2 regions of the Streptomyces sp. NPDC023723 genome follow, and region 2 is predicted to be linked to the other one. Evidence: riboswitches for the same ligand, from Rfam matches in the RefSeq annotation. Region 2 holds a riboswitch; the other holds the start of a gene.
What was found. Region 2 has a riboswitch for glycine ahead of gcvT (glycine cleavage system aminomethyltransferase GcvT). Riboswitches for the same ligand answer to the same signal wherever they lie in the genome.

Region 1 (11,226 bases), on a different contig from region 2:
CGCACTCGTGCGCGACCAGCCCGCCCGGACCCGTGTACAGCACCGGGTAGTGCGGCTCCAGGCGCTTGGCGACGTAGTTGGCGGAGAGCACCGCCACCTGCGTGGCCCGCTTCAGCCCCTCACCGCCCATCAGACGCACGTACGCCCAGGAGATGGGCAGAATGCCCGCCGAGCCCCAGGGAGCCGCCGAGACCGGGCCCACGCCCGTCTGCGGGCCGGCCGCGGGCTGGAGCGGGTGGTTGGGCAGGTACGGCGCGAGGTGCGACCGTACGGCGACCGGGCCGACGCCGGGACCGCCGCCGCCGTGCGGGATGCAGAACGTCTTGTGCAGGTTGAGGTGGGAGACGTCGCCGCCGAAGTGCCCCGGCTCGGCGAGCCCCACCAGGGCGTTGAGGTTGGCGCCGTCCACGTACACCTGGCCGCCCGCCTCGTGCACGGCCGCGCAGATGTCGGTGACGTGCGCCTCGAACACGCCGTGCGTGGACGGGTAGGTGATCATCAGCACCGCCAGCTCGTCGCGGTACTGCTCGATCCTGGCCCGCAGGTCCTCGACGTCGACCTCGCCGTCCTCGGCGGTCTTGACGACGACGACCCTCATCCCGGCCATCACGGCGCTGGCGGCGTTGGTCCCGTGCGCGGACGACGGAATCAGGCACACCGTCCGCTGCTCGTCCCCGTTGGCCCGGTGGTACCCGCGTACGGCGAGCAGTCCGGCCAGCTCGCCCTGCGACCCGGCGTTGGGCTGGAGCGAGACGTTGTCGTACCCGGTGACCTCGGCCAGCCGCTCCTCCAGCTCCCGGATGAGCGTCAGATAGCCCTGTGCCTGCTCGGCCGGGGCGAAGGGGTGCAGCTGCCCGAACTCGGGCCAGGTCACCGGCTCCATCTCGGTGGTCGCGTTGAGCTTCATGGTGCAGGAGCCCAGCGGGATCATGCCGCGGTCCAGCGCGTAGTCCCGGTCGGCCAGGCGGCGCAGGTAGCGCAGCATGGCGGTCTCGGAGCGGTGCTGGTGGAAGACCGGGTGGGTGAGGAACTCGTCGGTGCGCAGCAGTCCGGCCGGCAGCGCGTCCGCGGTCGCCGCGTCCAGCGCCTCGATGTCGCCCTCGACCCCGAACGCGTTCCACACCCCGCCCACCTGGGCCCGCGTGGTGGTCTCGTCGCAGGCCATCGAGACCTGGTCGGCGTCGACGAGCCGCAGGTTGACACCGTTCTGCCGGGCCGCGGCGACGACCTCGGCGGCCCGCCCGGGCACCCGCGCGGTGACCGTGTCGAAGTAGTCGCCGTGCACGACCTCGATCCCGCCGGCCGCGAGGCCCGCGGCGAGGATCGCGGCGTACCGGTGGGTGCGCCGGGCGATGCCGCGCAGCCCGTCCGGCCCGTGGTAGACGGCGTACATCCCGGCCATCACGGCGAGCAGCACCTGCGCGGTGCAGATGTTGCTGGTGGCCTTCTCCCGGCGGATGTGCTGCTCACGCGTCTGGAGCGCCAGCCGGTAGGCCCGGTTTCCGTCGGCGTCCACCGAGACGCCCACCAGCCGCCCGGGCAGGCTGCGCGCCATCTTCTCCTGGACGGCCATGTAGCCGGCGTGCGGCCCGCCGAACCCCATCGGCACCCCGAACCGCTGCGTGCTGCCCACCGCGATGTCGGCGCCCAGCTCACCGGGCGACTTCAGCAGGGTCAGCGCCAGCAGGTCGGCGGCGACGGTGACCAGCGCGCCCAGCTCGTGCGCCCGGTCGATGACCGGCTTGAGGTCGCGTACGGCACCGGAGGCGCCCGGGTACTGGAGCAGGACCCCGTTGATCTCCCGCTCGGCGACCTCGGCCGGGATGCCGTCGCCGAGGTCGGCGACGACCACCTCGACCCCGGTCGGCTCCGCCCGGGTCCGGATCACGGCGATGGTCTGCGGCAGCGCGTCCGCGTCGACCAGGAACAGGCCCTTCTTGTTCTTCCCCATCCGCCGCGACAGCGCCATCGCCTCGGCGGCCGCCGTGCCCTCGTCCAGCAGCGAGGCCCCGGAGGTGGGCAGACCGGTCAGCTCGGCCACCGTCGTCTGGAAGTTGAGCAGCGCCTCCAGGCGGCCCTGCGAGATCTCCGGCTGGTACGGCGTGTACGCGGTGTACCAGGCGGGGTTCTCCATGACGTTGCGCAGGATGACGGGCGGCGTGAAGGTGCCGTAGTAGCCGAGCCCGATCATCGAGTCGAGCACCTGGTTGCGGTCGGCGAGCGAGCGCAGCTCGGCCAGCACCTCGGCCTCCGTGCGCCCCCGGGGCAGGTCCAGCGCGCCGGCGTTCCTGATCACCTCGGGCACGGCGGCGGCGGTCAGCTCGTCGAGCGAGCCGTACCCGACCTGGGCCAGCATCTTGGCCCGGGCTTCCTGGTCGGGGCCGATGTGGCGCTGCTCGAACGGAATGCCCTGTTCGAGCTCGGCGAGCGGGGTGCGCGGCGTGGGATGGGCGGTCATTGCGGAGGCCTCCTGGTCTGACGCGACCTGCGAGGGGCACCATGGCGCGGGTGCCCGGACGGCCTCCCCCTCTGTCATCTCGACCTGAGAGCTTCACCGGGATCCTGTCGGGCCGTCCCGGCTTTCACCGTCGGTGAGAGCGGAAGCCGTCGACACCCGCCCTGCTTTCCAGAGTGACCTCGTCCGTGCGGTACGTGAGCCTGAGAGATTCCGGGGAGGAGTTGCTCCTTCGGCGCCTCCGGTGTAACCGGAGGACTCTCCCGCACGGGGTCAGCAGCCGTTTGCCAGCGTACCAGCGACCCCCACGCACGGTCTTTCGAGTGGCCGCACAGCCAAATGTGCTCTTTTGTAGTGCTTACGGATGATGTACCGGATGGTTGGCGACCACCTGGAGGGCCCGTGCGTACCGACATCGATCCCCGCAACCTGATCGGCCGCAAGGCGTTCGACCGCGACGGCACGAGGATCGGCACCGTCGACGAGGTCTACCTCGACGACGCCACCGGCATACCCGAATGGGCGGCCATACGCACCGGCCTGTTCAGCCGGGACGCCTTCGTCCCCCTGGAGCCCAGCGAACTGGTCGACGGCACGCTGCGGGTGCCCTTCGACCGCGCGCTGATCAAGGAGGCCCCCGACTTCGGCGTCGGCCGCCACCTCTCCCCGGAACAGGAACTCCAGCTCTACCACCACTACGGTCTCGACCTCGCCGCCCCGCCCTCGCTCCCCGACCACGACTTCGGCCGCCTGGCGGGCCAGGAGGAGCCGACCTGAGGCGAGTACGGGTTCAGCACCCCCGAGCAGCCTCCCGCGCGTCCCACGCCCCGCGGAAAAGCCGCTCTTGCCCGTTCCCCCGTCACCGGGCCCCGAGCCTCGCCACCCCCACCCGGCGGCTGCACCCCGCCCCACTCGTCCCACGCGTGACCGGCACCTCACGCCTCCGCCCGCCCCGCCTCCGCCCGCCCCACCTCACCCGAACCGCACCGCGCGGCTGTCCCCGCACCGCCCGCACAGTGGCCGCGCGGTCACCCCGCCCCGTCCACCGGCTCGACCGGTCCGGCCACGGTGTCCCCGGGTCTTCGTTCCACCAGCGGCAGCGGATCCGCCGGCTCCAGTTCCGGGTCGTCGGTGCGGAACGTCCGCACCCGCCCCGGCCTGGTCGACAACGGCGTCTCGAACCGCACCGTGACCCGCCCCAGACCACTGCCCTGCACCCACCCGTGCCCGTACACGGCGTGCCGTACGTCGTGCCCCGAGGGCCAGCGCCGCTCGGCGGGCGGGATCTCCGGCTCGGCGGACGCGGCCCGGCCGCCCCCCTCCGCCGCCCCCGAAAGCCCGGTGGACCCCGCCGGCTCCGCCTCCTCCGCCGCCCGCTCCCCCGCCGCCTGCGCGAACAGGTCCTCCTGCGTGTAGTCGGCGAGCCCGGTGACCCCCACGCCGAGCAGCCGCACCCCGCCGGTGGTGTCCACGGCGTCCAGGAGCCGCGCGGCCGCCTCCGCGACCACCGCCGGGTCGTCCGTGGGCCCGCGCAGCGTCTCGGACCGGGTCAGGGTGGAGAAGTCGTACCGCCGTACCTTCAGCACGATGGTGCGCCCGGACAGCCCGGCCCCGCGCAGCCGCGCCACACACCGGCCGGCCAGCCGCCGCACCTCGAGACCGACCCGCGTCCGGTCGTGGATGTCGACGTCGTAGGTGTCCTCCACCGACACCGACTTGGTCTCCCGCTCGGCCACCACGGGCCGCTCGTCGTGCGCCAGCGCCATCGCGTACAGCGCGTGTCCGTGCGCCTTGCCCAGCAGCCGGACCAGCTCGTCCTCGCCCGCCTCGGCGAGCTCGCCGACCGTGGTCATCCCGGCCCGCCGCAGGTGGTCACCGGTCGCCGGTCCCACTCCGGGCAGGATCCGCACCGACAGCGGCGCGAGCAGCCGGCGCTCGGTGCCCGGCTCGATCAGCACCAGCCCGTCCGGCTTGGCGTCCTCGGAGGCGATCTTGGCGAGCATCTTGGAGGCGGCCAGCCCCACCGACCCCGTCAGTCCGGTGACGGCCCGGATGTCCTCCCGCAGCCGGATGCCGGTCAGCCGGGCCGACTCCGCGTCCCAGGCGGTCCCGCCGGCCTCCAGGTCCACGAACGCCTCGTCCAGGCTGAGCGGCTCCACCAGCGGGGACAGCGCCCGCAGCAGCTCCATCACCTGCTCGCTGACCGACCGGTAGAGCTGGAAGCGCGGCACCAGACAGGCGGCGTTGGGCGCGAGCCGCCGGGCCTGGGCCATGGGCATCGCCGAGTGGACACCGAAGACCCGGGCCTCGTACGAGGCCGTGGCCACCACGCCGCGCGGCCCCAGCCCGCCCACGACCACGGCCTTCCCGCGCAGGCTCGGCTTGGACGCCTGCTCCACCGAGGCGAAGAAGGCGTCCATGTCGAGATGCAGGATCGTGGGCGCGGTTCTCACATCTCCGATGCTGCCCTACGCCACTGACAACGCGCCCGCACGCCCGGCCCGGCGGGGGCTCGGACGGGCTCAGACCGCCCGGTTGCGCCGCCGGGCCAGTTCGTCCGCCGGATTGTTCCCGACCAGGGTCTCGCCGGTGTCGACCCGCTCCCCGTGCAACTGCGACAGGGCGCTCTCCACGTCCCGCCACACCACCCCGACGGCGATCCCGAAGATCCCCTGGCCGCCCTGGAGCAGGGCGTGCACCTCGTCCGGCGAAGTGCACTCGTAGACGGTGGCACCGTCGCTCATCAGCGTCATCCGCTCCAGGTCGCGAAAACCGCTCTCCCTGAGATGCCGCACGGTGGTCCGGATGTTCTGGAGCGACACACCGGTGTCGAGGAACCGCTTGACGATCTTCAGTACAACCACGTCGCGGAAGCTGTACAGCCGCTGGGTCCCGGACCCGTGGGCCGGCCGCACGCTCGGTTCGACCAGTCCGGTACGGGCCCAGTAGTCGAGTTGCCGGTAGGTGATCCCGGCGGCCGCGCAGGCCGTGGGCCCCCGGTAGCCGATCTGCTCGGACGCCATGGACGCCGCCCCTCCGCCGCTCGGCACCACCGCAGGTCGCCGCGGGGCGTGGTCGGCCGTACCACCGGGCTGCGGGTATCCCCCGCCCGGGCGAATCCGAGAACCCTCGGGAGAGTACGGAGCACCGGCTCCGAGACCGCGTGCGGGAGCACGTCCCACCGTACCGTCGCCGCTGCTTCTCACGCCGACCTCCGTCCTTGACCTGCCTCCTCGAAGGTAGGCAGTCACCAAGGGTGCGTCAACGATCGCCACACTCGGCACGCCGAGTGATAATCACCCTAAGAGTGGTTTGCCGTGTCCCCTTGCGGGGAAGGGCTAGCCGAATGTCCTTTTTCGGACGGCCGTCACTGATTGCTGCTGCCGAAATCCTCCGGCGAGATCTGGTCGAGGAACTCGCGGAACTTCTCCACCTCGTCCTCCTGCTCGTCCGGGATCGCGATACCGGCGTCGTCCAGCACCGTGTCGCTGCCGAAGATCGGCGTACCGGTGCGCAGCGCCAGCGCTATGGCGTCGGACGGCCGCGCGCTCACCTCGACCCCGCTGGCGAAGACCAGCTCGGCGTAGAAGACACCTTCCCGCAGGTCGGTGATGCGCACCTCGGTGAGCTCCTGGCCGACGGCTTCCAGCACGTCCTTGAACAGGTCGTGGGTCAGCGGCCGTGCGGGAGCCATGCCCTGCTGGGCGAAGGCGATCGCCGTCGCCTCCCCGGGACCGATCCAGATGGGAAGGTAGCGGTCTCCTCCCACTTCACGCAGCAGCACGATCGGTTGGTTGGAGGGCATCTCGACCCGGACACCTACGACATCGAGCTCGTTCACACAGCAACCCTAGGCCGTGCCCGGGACGTTTGGGTAGTCGGGCCGGGAACGGGTGACCGATCCGGGCTCCGCATCACGGCAGCCGCACCCCGAGGGCGGTCTGCACCAGAGCGGCGTGCAGCCGCACCGCGAGCCCCGCCAGCTCCTTGGTACGAGCCTCCGCGTGCGCCCTGGTCTGCGGGTTCCGGTGACGCCTGAGCGGGGCCACCACCTGGTCCACCAGCCCGGCCTCCCGGTCGGCGGCGGCCTTCATCACCCTCAGGTGCCGCGGCTCGATCCCGAACCGTCCCAGCTCCACCACGAGGGTGGCCACGGTGGCCGCCTCCGCGTCGTACGCCCCGTCCGGCAGCGGGGCGATCAGGCCGTACGCCTCCCACTCGTCGAGCTGCCGCTCCTCTATGCCGACCGCGGCGAGCAGCTCCGCCCGCCCGATCCGGGCCGCAGTCGGCGCCGCGACGGGCTCCGGCAGCGCCTCGCCGGCCTCCCGCTGCCGCCCCACGGTCGGCAGCGGCACCGCCTCGCCGCGCTCCATGGCGTCCAGGTGCTCGCGGATCACCTTGAGCGGCAGATAGTGGTCGCGCTGCATCCGCAGCACATGCCCGAGACGCTCGACGTCACGGGCGCTGAACTTGCGGTACCCGGCGGGGGTCCGCCGCGGATCGACGAGCCCCTCCGACTCCAGGAATCGGATCTTCGAGATCGTGATGTCGGGGAACTCGTCACGCAGCACGTTCAGCACCGCGCCGATGCTCAGCAGTCCGTCCGCGGCGGCGGTGCCGTGGCCGGCACCACCGCTCGGTGTTTGCAGCATGGCCCTTCCCTGGGGATCTCCCCGGACGGAGCCCGGGGCGGCTCAGTAGCCCCGCTGGCTCGCGTAGAAGACCAGCCGGTACTTGCCGATCTGCACCTCGTCGCCGTTGGACAGAGCGACCTCGTCGATCCGCTCCCGGTTGACGTACGTGCCGTTCAGGCTGCCCACGTCGGCGACCGTGAACGACCCGTCCGGCTGCCGGCGGAACTCCACGTGCCGACGGGAGACCGTGACGTCGTCCAGGAAGATGTCGCTCTGCGGGTGCCGTCCGGCCGTGGTCAGCTCGCCGTCCAGCAGGAACCGGCTGCCCGAGTTCGGACCCCGGCGCACGACCAGCAGCGCGGAACCCAGCGGCAGCGCCTCCACGGCGGCCTGCGCCTCCGGGGACAGCGTCGGCATCTGCGTCTGCCCGGTGACCTCGGCGTCGTACGCCTCGAGACCGGAGATCGAGATCGTGGACGTCGTCTCCGAGGGACGCTCCGCGTGCGCCCCGGACCGCAGCGGCGCGCCGCAGTTGGAGCAGAAGCGGCTGTTCTCCGCGTTGCGGTTACCGCACCTCGTACACACCAGGGCCGACATGGACGGATCCTCCTGCGGCGGCTGCCCCGCCGGGGCGTTGGACGCGTACGGACCGGGGTCGAACCCTGAACCCGTACTTGAGGTCGACGGTTGCCCGAAACCTATGCCGCCGGACTGCGCAGGGTCAACAGACGGCGCGCCCTGACCACCCACCTGGTCGCGGAACAGCGGACGCCCGCCCTCCGCGTCGGGCTGCGCGCGATGGCGAGCGGTCGCGTTCTCGCCGCTCTCTCGCGCGCTCTTGCCGAACAACTTCGCAAACAACTTCACGGGCGATTCCCCTTGACCGAAACAGACCCGCCCGTGGGGCAGGACGAACCCTGACTGAACGTACTGGCCGACCCGGACATCCTGACAACGTCCGTCTCCACCAGACAGTTTCCACCACGCACCACCCATTCGGTGCGCCGACCCCCCGCAAGCTCATGCCCCCGCCGGACAGCGCCCATGCGCCCCCGGTTCACTCGGAGGACGACCGAGCGTAGTCAGGCCGCTTCGCCGCTCGCAAGGCGTCCACGACGATCTTGCTCGACCGCTCAACAGTAGCGGTGGCCTGTTCCTTCTCCAGAGTCTGCACCACTCCCCCAGGGATGTTGAGCGCGGGCTCGAGGTCCTGCGGCTTCCCGATGACCTTGAAACGATACGGCGCGGCGATCTTGTTCCCGTCGACGCTCACGCCGTCGTCGGAGTCCGTCAGATAGGTACCGGCGACCACCCGTACGCCGTTGACCTGGATGGCCTCCGCGCCGGCGGCACGCAGTTCCTGGATCGCGTCGAGCAGCATGTCCGCCTCGACCGATCCCTTCGGGTCCGCGATCGTCATCATGATCCCCGGTCCCTGCGCGGCCACCGTGCCCGCCAGGACGCCGAGTTGCCGCTCCTTCTCGATCGTCTGCTTACGGGCCTCCTCGGCCTGGTCGGAGCTGTTCTCCAGCTCGTCCCGCTGCGCCTCCAGGCCCTGCTTCTCGTCCTGAAGACGTTGCGTACGGTCATCGAGTTCATCGAGGATGCGGACCAGGTCCTCCTGCCGGGCCCCCCGCAGCGCGCTGTCCCCGTCGCTGTTGGACGCCACCTGTACGGCCAGGCCGAAGCCGAGCCCGAACAGCAGCAGGGCGACGATCAGTTGGGCCCGGGTTACCCGCGGCGGCCACAGCCCCTGCGCCAGCCGCTGGCGTCCGGTGGTCCCGGGCTCCGGCCGCGCGGCCGGGCCCTGGCCCGGGGCCGGCGCGGGAAGCGGCGCGACCTCTTCGGGCAGTTCGGCGCGGAGCCGGTGCTCCGCCCGTTCGTCCTTGTCGCTCATCGGTCTCACGCCCGGAACACGTGCCGGCGGATCGCCGCGGCGTTGGAGAAGATCCGGATGCCGAGGACGACCACGACTCCGGTGGACAGCTGGGCGCCGACGCCCAACTTGTCGCCCAGGAAGACGATCAGCGCGGCCACGACCACGTTCGACAGGAACGACACCACGAAGACCTTGTCGTCGAAGATGCCGTCGAGCATGGCCCGCAGCCCGCCGAACACGGCGTCCAGCGCCGCGACCACGGCGATCGGCAGATAAGGCTCGACGGCGGCCGGAACCTCCGGCCGGACCAGCAAGCCGGCCACGACTCCCACGACGAGGCCCAGTACGGCGATCACGTTGTGCCCTTCTCGGTTTTCGGTTGTGCGGTTCGTACGATGACACTCGGTGCGGCCGGCAGCCGGAGGTCGTCCTCAGTGGAGATACCGGTCCGGATGCCGTAGTTCTCCTCCAGGGCGTTCAGATACAGCCCGTCGGCGCTGTTCTGGAACCTGCTGCCGAGCTGTTGCCCGTCACCCACGGCGAGCACCGTGTAGGGCGGCACCAGCGGCCTGTTGTCGACCAGTATCGCGTCGCCCGCGGCCCTGATCGCGGAGAGCGCGGTCAGCCGCTGCCCGTTGATGGAGACGGCTTCGGCGCCCGAGGCCCACAGTCCGTTGACGACCCGCTGCATGTCCCGGTCGCGCACCCGGCCGGTGTCGGAGAACCCGGAGGTTCCGCGCGGTGTGCCGTCGCCGCCCGTGGAGGCGTCCTTGGCGTCGTTCACCACGAGCTTCACTCCGGGCCCGTGTACGGCGACGGCCCCGGACAGCACCCCGACCAGTTCGCCGCGGTCGCCGTCCCCGGTGTGCTGGAGCGCCTCGCGCTGGCGCGCGCTCACGTCCTCGCGCAGTGCGTCGACGTCGCCCTCCAGGTCGTCCGCCGCCGAGGTCTCCTGGTCGATGCGGTCGATCAGTTCCTCGCGTTCCTTGGCGGCGGCCGGGGCCGCGACGCGCGCCTGGGCGGCTCCGACGGTCACCACCAGGGCGGCCAGCACCAGCCCGGCGGCCAGGCCCAGCTTGGCCCGCAGGGTCTTGGGCAGGCCACCGGTGCCCGCGGCCCGCTTGCGTGCCGCGGCCTCGGCGTAACCGTCGTCGAGGCTGTGGTCCATGACGTTGGTGAGCAACGACATGGACGCGTCCGGACGTGTGGGCCGCGTGGCTGTGCTCCGAACGGGGGGTTGCTGCGGCATGCCGCACATCGTCGCACGCCGCCGCCCCTGCCTCCGAACGGCCCCACCGGCGTGCCGGACAGGCCCCCTTGGGGGCACTTGTCCGGCACGCCGGTGGGGCGTACCGCGGTTCTTACCGGCCGGCGCTGTCCACGACCGCCGACCACTCGTCGAGCAGTGCCTGCGCGGAGGCGTCGTCGGGGCCCTCGGCCCACAGGTGGGTGACCGCCTCGGCCGGGTCCGGCAGCACCATGACCCAGCGCCCGTCGGCCTCCACGACCCGCACCCCGTCGGTGGTGTCCACGGAGCGGTCTCCCGCCTCCTCCACGACGCGGCGCATGACAAGCCCCTTGACCGCCCACGGGGTCGCCAGATCGCGCCTGAGGACGTGCGCCCGCGGGATGCGGGCGTCGATCTGGCTCAGCGTGAGCTGCGTGCGCGCCACCAGCCCGATCAGCCGCACGAAGGCCGCGGTGCCGTCGTAGACGCTGCTGAACTCGGGGACGATGAAACCGCCCTTGCCGTCACCGCCGAAGATCGTCCCCTCCTCGCCGCCGACCCGGGTCAGGTCGTCGGGAGAGGTGGTCGTCCACTCCACCTGGGTCCCGTGGTACGCCGCTACCTGCTCGGCGATCCGGGTGGTGGTCACCGGCAGCGCCACCCGCCCGCTGCGCCGCTCGGCGGCGATCAGATCGAGCAGTACCAGCAGCGCCCGGTCGTCCTCGATGATCCGGCCCTTCTCGTCGACGAGCGACAGCCGCTCCCCGACCGGGTCGAACCGCACCCCGAACGCGGCCCGCGAGGACGCCACGATCTCCCCGAGCCGCACCAGCCCGGACCGGCGCATGTCGGCCGACTCGGTCGGCCGGGACTCGTCGAGCCCGGGGTTGATGGTCAGCGAGTCGACCCCCAGCTTGCCGAGCAGACTGGGCAGCACGAGCCCGGCACTGCCGTTGGAGGCATCGACCACGACCTTCAGCCCCGACTCGGCGATCCCCGCCGTGTCGACGTTGCGCAGCAGCGACCCGGT
Region 2 (11,226 bases):
GTCGGGGGGCGGAGCGAGCGCCTCCGCCTCGGCCTCCGCGTCCGCGTCGAGCAGCCCCAGTCCTTCGGCCAGTGCGTCGAGCGGCACGGGCGAGTCCCCCGGGGAGGGCGGGCCGGCGGTCGGTGACAGCACGCCGGGCGGCACCATAGTCGCGGCGAAGGCGACCCTGGTCCAGAAGGGCACGGTCACCACCGCGCGCGGTGGCCGGTACCCGGCCGACGGCACCACGCTGACCACCAGCAAGGTCGTCAACCTGATCGTCGACGACTTCCAGCAGTTCACGTTCGACGACCCCGCCACCGGTCGCTCTACAGTCACTTCGGCAGTAAGCAGCTCTTGTTCCTGGCGATCCTTGCCGATGTGTCGGAGGCGCTGCGCACATCGACCGACGGTGCTCTGCGGCGGCACATCGATGACGTGGACATCCAAACGCTTGCGCAGTTGGAAGAGGCGCTCACGGACCTGGCCGTCGACCTGGCGACGATGATGACCGGGTCGCAGGGCTACGGAGGTGTTCTGACCCTCGTCAACCAGCGCCGGTGGCAGACGGAGGCTCCCGCCGACGACGTGTCCACCGAGCCAGTCGTGCATGCGCTCGCCGCCCGCTTCGAGCGCTTCGTGGAGGCCGGGCTCCTGGACATCGACGACGCCCGTACCGCGGCGTTCCACTTCGGTGCCCTGACGCTCCTCCTTGCCAACGACGACCAGCCCGATCCGCGTAACGTCGCCGAAGGCCGACTGCGCAGTGTCGTTGCCAGCGGCGTACACACCTTCATCCGCGCCTTCGGCGTCCACGCCCGGTAGCGGGTCTTCCGCCGTCGCGCCGGCGCAGTCATGATGCGGGCGCCGGCCGTACCGGAGGGATGCCGAGCGCAATGGGGGTGGGCGCCGGGTTTCACTTCGCCGGTGGGGGCGTCGGGATGGGCGAAGTGGACGGTCAGCCGGGGTTCGGGAGGATGCGGAGCCTGTCTCGGTCAGCCGGCCGGCCTGTTCTCGTGGGCCGAGGCCAAGGACGTCTGGTGAAGCGGGACGGGCTCGGTCATTGCCGGGACGTCGGGCGCCATGGCCAGCTCGAGGGGCACCGTGGGGACCAGGTAGTCCTTGCTGTCGTTGGGGCGGCCGCCGGGGCCGCAGCCGCAGCCGCGCGCGGAGATCATTACGGCCTGGCGGCCGGCTGTGGGGCGCCGTTGATCAGACACTCCCGCGCCCAAGAGCGATGGCGCGGGAGCGTACTGCTCCCGCTCAGTCCTGCTCGCGCCACCAGTTGGGTCGCTTGTGATGGCTCTTGGCGGCTGGGTGAATCAGGTACTGGACCGGGTGGCTCTGTTTACGAGTTGCGGTTCTGGCTCAACTTCCGTGATCGGTTACTCAACGTGTCCGGGGAGCGGGCTGGGTTCTGAGGGTGACCTGCCGTTGCTCCCGCCGACGGACGATGGTGATCGGGTCCGACTGGTGATCGTGAAGAGGCTTCCCACATGCCCAGACCTGGTGATGACGGAGCTGCTGAGGCGGCTGACCGCGGCGGTGTCCCCGCTCCGGCCGCCAGTGAGCCCTTTCCAACCTCGTCGCGGGGCAGGTCAGTTGGGCCGTCTCCACCAGAGGCTTCGGGTGTTTGTCTGCCCGTCGGGCATCGACGTGTCCAGCTCTGTCCTGCGCTTCCTGTCCGCCAAGCTCCGCCGACACCGTCGCGGGCCCGGCACCCGGTGGCGGCGCCTGAGCCCGGGCCGGCAGGCTGCTGGACGGCACCCTGCCGCCCATCGACCGCATCGCCGCGGACCGCCCCTTCTACTCCGGCAGACACAAGACACACGGGATGAACGTGCAGGTCCTGGCCGATCCGTCCGGCCGACTGCTGTGGGCCTCTCCGGCTCTGCCCGGTGCCGTCCACGAGGTCAGAAGGACGTCAACCGGTCGCTCACTTCCCGCCGTGCAGACAGGGAAGGCCCTGACAGCGCTGAAAGATGGAAACGCGCTGGTCAGAGCCTAGAACCTCAGCACTCGATGATGTTCACCGCGAGCCCCCCGCGGGCGGTCTCCTTGTACTTCACCGACATGTCGGCGCCGGTCTCCTTCATGGTCTTGATGACCTTGTCCAGCGAGACCTTGTGCGAGCCGTCGCCGCGCATCGCCATCCGGGCCGCGGTGACCGCCTTCACCGCGGCCATGCCGTTGCGCTCGATGCACGGGATCTGGACCAGGCCGCCGACCGGGTCGCAGGTGAGGCCGAGGTTGTGCTCCATGCCGATCTCCGCGGCGTTCTCCACCTGCTCGGGCGAGCCGCCGAGCACCTCGGCCAGCGCGCCCGCCGCCATCGAGCAGGCCGAGCCGACCTCGCCCTGGCAGCCGACCTCGGCGCCGGAGATGGAGGCGTTCTCCTTGAACAGCATGCCGATCGCGCCGGCCGCCAGCAGGAAGCGGACCACGCCCTCCTCGTCGGCGCCGGGCACGAAGTCCAGGTAGTAGTGCAGGACGGCCGGGATGATGCCGGCGGCGCCGTTGGTGGGGGCGGTGACCACCCGGCCGCCGGCCGCGTTCTCCTCGTTCACGGCCATCGCGTACAGGGTGATCCACTCCATCGAGAGGGCCAGCGGGTCGCCCTCGGAGCGCAGCTTGCGGGCGGTGTGCGCGGCGCGGCGGCGGACCTTCAGGCCGCCGGGCAGGATGCCCTCCCTGGACAGGCCGCGGGCCACGCACTCCCGCATCACCCGCCAGATCTCCAGCAGGCCGGCCCGGATCTCGTCCTCGGTGCGCCAGGCCCGCTCGTTCTCCAGCATCAGCGCGGAGATCGACAGGCCGGTCTCCCGGGTCAGCCGCAGCAGCTCGTCGCCGGTGCGGAAGGGGTACTTCAGCACCGTGTCGTCGAGCACGATGCGGTCCGCGCCGAGCGCGTCCTCGTCGACCACGAAGCCGCCGCCCACCGAGTAGTACGTCTTGGTGAGCAGTTCGCCGCCCTGGTCGTCGTAGGCCCACAGGGTCATGCCGTTGGCGTGGTAGGGGAGGGCTTTACGGCGGTGCAGGACCAGGTCGTCGTCGTAGGAGAAGGGGATCTCGTGGGTGCCGAGCAGGCGCAGCCGGCCGTCCGCCCGGATCGCCGCCACCCGGTCGTCGGCCGTCTCCACGTCCACCGTGCGCGGGGAGTCGCCCTCCAATCCGAGCAGCACCGCCTTGGGGGTGCCGTGGCCGTGGCCGGTGGCGCCCAGCGAGCCGTACAGCTCGGCCCGGACCGCGGCGACGGAGCCGAGGAGGCCCTCCCCGCGCAGCCGGCGGGCGAAGATGCGGGCCGCGCGCATCGGGCCGACCGTGTGCGAACTCGACGGCCCGATGCCGACCGAGAACAGGTCGAAGACCGAGATGGCCACGGGGACTCCTTAGCGGGGGTGGTTCACGGGGGGCCGGCCCGCTTGTGGCGGGCCGGCCCCCCGTGCGGGGCGGGCTACTGGTCGAGCCCGGGATACAGCGGGTGGCGGTCGGCCAGGGCGGTGACCCGGGCCTTCAGCGCCTGCGCGTCGGCCGCCCCGAAGGGCGAGGGCGCCTTCAGCACCTCGGCGATCACGTCCGCGACCTCGGCGAAGTCCTCGGCGCCGAAGCCGCGGGTGGCCAGTGCCGGGGTGCCGACGCGCAGTCCGGAGGTCACCATCGGCGGTCGCGGGTCGTTGGGTACGGCGTTGCGGTTGACCGTGATGCCGACCTCGTGCAGCCGGTCCTCGGCCTGCTGTCCGTCCAGCGCGGAGCCGCGCAGGTCGACCAGGACCAGGTGGACATCGGTGCCGCCGGTGAGCACCGAGACCCCGGCCGCCCGCGCGTCGTCCCGCACCAGGCGCTCGGCCAGCACGCGGGCGCCTTCCAGCGTACGGCGCTGGCGGTCCCGGAACTCCTCGCCGGCCGCGATCTTGAAGGCGACCGCCTTGGCGGCGATCACGTGCTCCAGCGGGCCGCCCTGCTGACCGGGGAAGACGGCGGAGTTGATCTTCTTGGCCAGGTCGGCCGTGCAGAGGATCACACCGCCGCGCGGACCGCCCAGCGTCTTGTGCGTGGTCGTGGTCACGACGTGGGCGTGCGGCACCGGGTTCGGGTGCAGCCCCGCCGCGACCAGCCCGGCGAAGTGCGCCATGTCGACCATCAGGTACGCGCCGACCTCGTCGGCGATCCGGCGGAACGCGGCGAAGTCCAGCTGCCGGGGGTACGCCGACCAGCCGGCCACGATCAGCCGGGGCCGCTTCTCCTTGGCGAGGCGCTCCACCTCGGCCATGTCGACCAGGCCGTCGTCGCCCACGTGGTACGGGACGACGTCGTACAGCTTGCCGGAGAAGTTGATCCTCATGCCGTGGGTCAGGTGCCCGCCGTGCGCGAGGTTCAGGCCCATGATCGTGTCGCCCGGCTCGAGCAGCGCGAACATCGCCGCCGCGTTGGCCTGGGCACCGGAGTGCGGCTGCACGTTGGCGTGCTCGGCGCCGAACAGCGCCTTGATCCGGTCGATGGCGATCTGCTCGACCACGTCGACGTGCTCGCAGCCGCCGTAGTAGCGGCGGCCCGGGTAGCCCTCGGCGTACTTGTTGGTCAGCACCGAGCCCTGGGCCTCCAGCACCGCGAGCGGCGCGAAGTTCTCGGAGGCGATCATCTCCAGGGTGGACTGCTGGCGGCGCAGCTCGGCGTCGACGGCGGCGGCGACGTCGGGGTCGAGTTCGCGCAGCGGCGTGTACAGGGCGGCCGGGGACGCGTTCGGGGCGGCCGGGACCGTGTTCGGGGCGGACATCGCGGGCCTCAGCCGGCCGAGAAGGCGGTGTACTCGTCGGCGGAGAGCAGGTCGTCCGGCTCGTCCGCGACCCGCACCCGGAACAGCCAGCCGCCCTCGAAGGGGGCCGAGTTCACCAGCGACGGGTCGTCGACCACGTCCTCGTTGACCTCGGTGACCTCGCCGGAGACGGGGGAGTACAGGTCGGAGACCGACTTGGTCGACTCCAGCTCGCCGCAGGTCTCGCCCGCGGTGACGGCGGCGCCGACCTCGGGGAGCTGGACGAAGACGACGTCACCGAGGGCGTTCGCGGCGTGCTCGGTGATGCCGACGGTCGCGACGCCGTCCGCGGTGGCCGACAGCCACTCGTGTTCCTTGCTGTAGCGGAGCTGCTGGGGGTTGTTGCTCATGGCCTGAATTCTCCTGTATGCGGTGGAGTGAAGGGGAATGCGGGGGCGCCGAAAGGGCGGTGTGCGCCTACTTCTGGCGCTGGTAGAACGGCAGCGCCACGACCTCGTACGGCTCGTGGCTGCCGCGGATGTCCACGCCGACCCCGGCGGTGCCCGGCGCCGCGTGCGCCGGGTCGACGTACGCCATCGCGATCGGCTTGCCCAGCGTGGGGGAGGGGGCGCCGGAGGTGACCTCGCCGATCACCCGGCCGTCCGCGACGACGGCGTACCCGGCGCGCGGCACCCGGCGGCCCTCGGCGACCAGGCCGACCAGGACGCGCGGGGGATTGTCCTGCGCCCGGGCGGCGGCCTCGGCCAGCGCCGCGCGGCCCACGAAGTCGCCCTCCTTCTCGAACTTCACCACCCGGCCGAGCCCGGCGTCGAAGGGCGTCAGCGCGGTGGTCAGCTCGTGCCCGTACAGCGGCATGCCCGCCTCCAGGCGGAGCGTGTCCCGGCAGGACAGGCCGCACGGGACCAGACCGGCGTCCGCGCCGGCCCCGGTCAGCGCCTGCCACAGCCGCTCCGCGTCGGCCGGGGCGACGAACAGCTCGAAGCCGTCCTCGCCGGTGTAGCCGGTGCGGGCGATCAGCGCCGGGACGCCGGCCACCGTGCCGGGCAGTCCGGCGTAGTACTTCAGGCCGTCCAAGTCGGCGTCGGTCAGCGCGGCCAGGATGCCCGGGGACGCGGGGCCCTGCACGGCGAGCAGCGCGTAGGCGTCGCGGTCGTCGCGCACCTCGGCGTCGAATCCGGCGGCCCGCTCGGTCAGCGCGTCCAGCACCACCTCGGCGTTGGAGGCGTTGGCGACCACCATGTAGTGAGCGGAACCGGCCTCGGTCCCGGACAGCCGGTAGACGATCAGGTCGTCCAGGATGCCGCCGTCCGCCCGGCAGATCATGGTGTAGCGGGCCCGGCCCGGTTTGACCGTGCCGATGTTGCCGACCAGGGCGTGGTCGAGCAGGGCGGCGGCCGCGGGGCCGGTGACGGTGATCTCGCCCATGTGGGAGAGGTCGAAGAGCCCGGCCCGGGTGCGCACGGCGGTGTGCTCGTCGCGCTCGGAGCCGTAGCGCAGCGGCATGTCCCAGCCGGCGAAGTCGGTCATCGTCGCGCCGAGCGCGCGGTGCACGGCGTCCAGCGCGGTATGGCGGAGCGGGGTACTGCTCATCGGTCGTCTCCCAGGACAGGACGGCACGGGCGAGGAAGGTCCTCCCCATCTGTCATCGGTACCTGAGAGGTTCGCCGTGATCACGGCTCGCGGGGAGCCGGGACCAGAACTTGCACCTTGGGTGGGACCGCCGGTCACGGCGGCCCGCTTTTCAGATGTGCCTCGCCCGCGCGGTGACGGTGCCTGAGAGATTCAAGGGAGGGACTTGCTCCTTCGGCGCCCCGGCGACTGGCCGGGGACTCTCCCGCGCGGATTCAAACGGCCGGTATGCAGTTGGCGCGGCCACCCTAGCACTGCGTTTGTGACCGGCTTGTGGCACGAAGCGAATGAAATCGCGAGACCACCGCATTACCTTCTCTTTACACTCGACGGGGATGGGAACTCGTGAACCGCCCCAGGGGAGGACGATCACGGTGAACAGGACCACGGCATACGCCACGACCTCGGGACTCGCGCTGCCCGAGCAGCACACGGCCCCGGCCCGGGAGGCGTGCGCCGAGCGGCCCGCACCCGTCGTCCGCGACCTGCGGGACCGAGCCGGCCGCAGCCCGCACGCCCTGCTCTTCGGCCCCAAGGACCTCGTCGCCGTCACCGGCCTGCCCGGCAGCGGCAAGTCAACGCTGATGAAGCGGACCGTGCGCGGGGCGCGCGTCGACTCGCAGGACACCCGCGACCGCTGGGACCGGCGCATGCCGCGCCTCCTGCCGTACGCCGTCTACCGCCCCCTGGTCCGCATCGCGCACTACGCCGGGCTGCGCCGCGCCCTGCGCTCCGGCGCGGGCGTCGTCGTGCACGACTGCGGCACCCAGACCTGGGTGCGCCGCTGGCTGACCCGCGAGGCCCGGCGACGCGGCGGCACCCTGCACCTGCTGCTGCTCGACGTCGACGCCGAGCAGGCACTGGCGGGCCAGCGCGAGCGCGGCCGGGGCGTCTCCCGGTACGCGTTCCTGCGCCACCGCGCGGCCACCCACCGGCTGCTGCGCGCGGCGGCCGAAGGCGAACTGCCGCCCGGCTGCGGCGCCGCCGTCCTGCTCGACCGCGCGGCGGCCGACACGCTGCGCCGGATCGGCTTCACCGGCTGACCGGTAGCCTTTTCAGCCACACCAGCGGTTCCCCACAGGCGGTAGGCAAGCAGATGGACTTTCCGGCGCAGGCGCAGGCGCACCCACATCCGCACGGCGGATGGCCCGGCAACGAACTGGAGGAGGTGCTGTCGGCCGCCTTCGGCGTGCCCGGCGCCGGCGGCCGGATAGTCGAGGTCCTGGGCCGCAGCTTCGTCTGGGTCCCGCTGCCCAACGGCGGCGGCCCGCACCAGGGCCCGCTGGACCTGCCCACACTGGAGATCGCCGGCCAGGCGTACGTGCCGGTGTTCAGCTCCGAGGAGCAGTTCCGCCAGGTCGTCGGCGGGCACCTGGCGTTCACCGTCGCCCCGGCGGTGGAGTTCGCCCGCGGGCTGCCCCCGCAGGTCGGCATCGCCGTCAACCCGGACGGCGTGGTCGGCGTCCCGCTGCCGCCGGCCGCGGTGGCCGAGCTGTGCCGGGCCGGCCGCGGCCCGCTGGACGGCCCTGCGGCCGGCGGCCGGGTCCGCCTCTTCGAACCCGACTGGCAGGACGACCCGGTGGACTTCCTGTCCGCCGCGTCCGCCGAGTTCGCCGCCACCGGCGTGGTCCGCACCGCCCGCCGCTGCCTCGCCACCGTCGAGACCGCCGACCCGGTCATGTTCGTCGGCGTCGAACTGACCCACTGGGAGGGCGACGCCCGCGCCGTCCCGCTGGACGCCCTGGGCCGCGCCCTGGGCCGCGCCCCGGTCAAGTGGCCGGTCAACCTGGTCCTGCTGGAAGCGGCCCAGGACCCGGTCTGCGACTGGCTCAGGGACCACGTCCGTCCCTTCTACCAAGGGGCCTTGTAACCGCCGCGAGGGGGACGCCGCCAAGGGGCGCGGGGCCGTATCGACATGCGGCTCCGCCGCGCGGGCACGACCAGCCACAACGCACCCGCACCCGCCCAGGCGCAGGAACCCCCGAGTTCGACGGCGCCCCCCGCCCGCGGAGCCACCTAAGCTGGACCCCAACCACGCACGCTTCCCGAGAGGTCGGTAACACGTGAGCGCGAGCGGTACCGCCGCAGCCGGGCACGTCGAGCACACGCTGCGCCAGGTGACCCCCGGGCGCTACGACGCCTACGAGGCGCTGCTGCGCGCCCTCGCCTCCCCCGCCTCCGGCCAGGTCTGGATGCTGCTGTGGCACGGCCAGGCCGGCTCCCCGGACGCCCAGTACGGGAACATGGAGGTCGACGGCCACGGCTACGCGCCCTGCGTCACCTCCGCCCAGGAGCTGTCCGCCAGCGGCTGGAACCGGTCCTACGAGGTGGTCGACGGACTCGAGGTGGCCCGCGCCCTCTTCCCCGACCGCTACGGCCTCTGGCTCAACCCGCACGCCCCCGGCGGCGGCGTCGGCATCCCCTGGCTCGACCTGCGCCGCATCGCCACCGGCCTGGACCGCCAGCCCGCCGGGCCGCTGCGGCTGTCCGAACCGGCCATCGAACTCCCGCAGTTCTACGCCCTGCTCACCCAGAACGCCCACCGCACCCCGGTGGTCCGCGCCCTGCGCCGGGCCTGGGTGCAGCCGGCCCTCGGCGCGCCCTACCTGGCGATCGGCCTCGACCTGTACGACACCTCCTCGCCGGCCGTCGGCGCGGTGCGCGCGATGATGCAGCAGTCCGTGGGCGCGGCGCCGGAGGGGCTGCCGGTGTCGACCGTGGCGATGTCGGACACGCTGGACCCGGTCGCGATGTGGCTGCGCGCCAACGCCCGCCCGTTCTACGACCGGGAGGCCCACGCGGCCCCCGCCCAGGTTCCGGCGGGCGGGTACGGCTACCCTCCGGCGGGCGGCCGGTACTGACCGTGGACGATGAGGTTCCGCTGTGAACCGGCGTGATCTCCGCGCGTAGAGCGGAAGGTAAGCTCCCCATCTGTCCAAGGTGTCCCAACTCGTCCGCGTCCGCTCGGTGTTACCCGGCGTCCGGATAACGGAAACCCTCAAACAGCATCACGGTTGCGCATCCATTCACCGCCAAGTCTGGCAACAGATCGCCAATGCGTTGAAGACTCCCGCACCAGGGGCCTTCGCCCCTGTGTACTACGGACTGATCACGCCGCCACAGCGGCAAGTGCGGGCCGGCTACCGCCGGTTGAGAGGGGTCCCTGCCAGATGACGGCACCATTGCACGAACCGACCGCCGAAGCGGCCCCGAGCGCGGCCGAGGAAGCGGCGGTCGCCGGCGCCGAGTCGAAGTCGGTACAGGGCCGTTCCCTGGGGCGTATCGCCTGGGAGCGCCTGAAGCGGGACAAGCTCGCGCTGACCGGCGGCATCATCGTGGTCGCGCTCATCGTGGTCGCGCTGCTCGCGCCGGTCATCACCGGCCTGCTGGGCCAGGACCCCAACGAGTACCACGAGAATCTGATCGACCCGCTGTTCGGCACCCCCACCGGATCGCTCGGCGGTATCAGCGGTGATCACCTGCTGGGTGTCGAACCGGTCAACGGGCGCGACATCCTCGCCCGCATCCTCTACGGCGCGCGCATCTCCTTGCTGGTCGGATTCCTGTCCGCCATCGTGGCCGTGATTCTCGGTACGGTCCTCGGTGTCCTGGCGGGCTTCTTCGGCGGCTGGGTGGACTCCGTCATCAGCCGGGTGATGGACGGGCTGCTGGCTTTCCCGCAGCTGCTGTTCATCATCGCGCTGGTCTCCGTCATGCCGAACGACATGCTGGGGCTGCACGGAACCGGCGTGCGGGTCTTCGTGATGATCCTCGTCATCGGCTTCTTCGGGTGGCCCTACATCGGACGCGTGGTGCGTGGCCAAACCCTCTCGATGCGTGAACGGGAGTACGTCGAGGCCGCCCGGTCGCTGGGCGCCGGACGTCTCTACATCCTGTTCAAGGAACTGCTGCCCAACCTGGTCGCGCCGATCATCGTCTACACGACGATGATGATCCCCACCAACATCCTCACCGAGGCGGCACTCAGCTTCCTGGGGGTGGGCGTCAAGCCGCCCACGGCGTCGTGGGGACAGATGCTGTCGAGCGCGATCGAGTACTACGAGTCGGACCCCATGTACATGGTGGTCCCCGGCGTGGCGATCTTCATCACCGTGCTCGCCTTCAACCTCTTCGGAGACGGCGTACGCGACGCGCTGGACCCGAAGGGCTCCCGCTGAACTGCCGTACCGCTCAAGCGTCCCGTGGCACCTGCACGGGGTCTCTCATCTAATCCGGAGGATCCGAGATCGTGACTACCCAACGCACCTCAGGGCGGCGTAAGCAGGCTTTGGCCGCTGCCGCAGTGGTCGCCGCGCTGCTGACCACGGCGGCGTGCGGCGGCGGTGACAGCGACGACGGGGGATCGAAGAACGGCGCGGCCGGCTTCGACGCCGCGAACAACAAGGTCGCCCAGGCCACGCTGGCCAAGAAGGGCGGCACGCTGAAGTTCGGCGGCGCCCAGGACGCCGACTCGTGGGACACCACGCGCGGTTACTACGGCTTCATGTGGAACTTCTCCCGCTACTACAGCCGTCAGCTCGTCACGAACAAGACGGAGCCCGGTTCGGCCGGCGCCGAGGTCACCCCGGACCTCGCGACCTCGACCGCCAAGGTCTCCGACGACGGCAAGACCTACACGTACACCCTGCGTGACGGCGTCACCTGGGAGGACGGCAAGGCGATCACGTCCGAGGACGTGAAGTACGGCATCGAGCGCGTGTGGGCGCAGGACGTGCTGTCCGGCGGTCCGACGTACCTCAAGGAGGTGCTCGACCCCAAGGACGAGTACCAGGGTCCGTACAAGGACAAGTCCAAGGACAAGCTGGGTCTGAAGGCCATCGAGA

Region 1: linked by a shared signal. The riboswitch ahead of gcvP (aminomethyl-transferring glycine dehydrogenase) and the one ahead of gcvT (glycine cleavage system aminomethyltransferase GcvT) in region 2 are both predicted to bind glycine.

Annotation. Positions count from the first base shown of each region.
Region 1 covers NZ_JBFAAP010000026.1:94,904-106,129, forward strand. Annotated here, with positions in the region: gene gcvP (aminomethyl-transferring glycine dehydrogenase) at 1-2,458, opposite strand, end outside; glycine riboswitch at 2,637-2,731, opposite strand; gene AB0G32_RS25020 (PRC-barrel domain-containing protein) at 2,858-3,232, shown strand; gene AB0G32_RS25025 (DNA polymerase IV) at 3,484-4,908, opposite strand; gene AB0G32_RS25030 (MerR family transcriptional regulator) at 4,978-5,661, opposite strand; gene AB0G32_RS25035 (bifunctional nuclease family protein) at 5,823-6,296, opposite strand; gene AB0G32_RS25040 (MerR family transcriptional regulator) at 6,370-7,107, opposite strand; gene AB0G32_RS25045 (FHA domain-containing protein) at 7,150-8,085, opposite strand; gene AB0G32_RS25050 (DUF881 domain-containing protein) at 8,147-8,986, opposite strand; gene AB0G32_RS25055 (small basic family protein) at 8,992-9,324, opposite strand; gene AB0G32_RS25060 (DUF881 domain-containing protein) at 9,321-10,157, opposite strand; gene AB0G32_RS25065 (mannose-1-phosphate guanyltransferase) at 10,330-11,226, opposite strand, start outside.
Region 2 covers NZ_JBFAAP010000049.1:12,356-23,581, reverse strand. Annotated here, with positions in the region: partial or broken gene AB0G32_RS32530 (hypothetical protein) at 1-151, shown strand, start outside; gene AB0G32_RS32525 (TetR/AcrR family transcriptional regulator C-terminal domain-containing protein) at 337-804, shown strand; gene AB0G32_RS32520 (hypothetical protein) at 975-1,157, opposite strand; partial or broken gene AB0G32_RS32515 (transposase family protein) at 1,609-1,897, shown strand; gene AB0G32_RS32510 (L-serine ammonia-lyase) at 1,992-3,359, opposite strand; gene glyA (serine hydroxymethyltransferase) at 3,434-4,753, opposite strand; gene gcvH (glycine cleavage system protein GcvH) at 4,762-5,142, opposite strand; gene gcvT (glycine cleavage system aminomethyltransferase GcvT) at 5,210-6,343, opposite strand; glycine riboswitch at 6,505-6,600, opposite strand; gene AB0G32_RS32490 (AAA family ATPase) at 6,757-7,425, shown strand; gene AB0G32_RS32485 (enhanced serine sensitivity protein SseB) at 7,479-8,252, shown strand; gene AB0G32_RS32480 (enhanced serine sensitivity protein SseB C-terminal domain-containing protein) at 8,446-9,243, shown strand; gene AB0G32_RS32475 (ABC transporter permease) at 9,553-10,560, shown strand; gene AB0G32_RS32470 (ABC transporter substrate-binding protein) at 10,632-11,226, shown strand, end outside.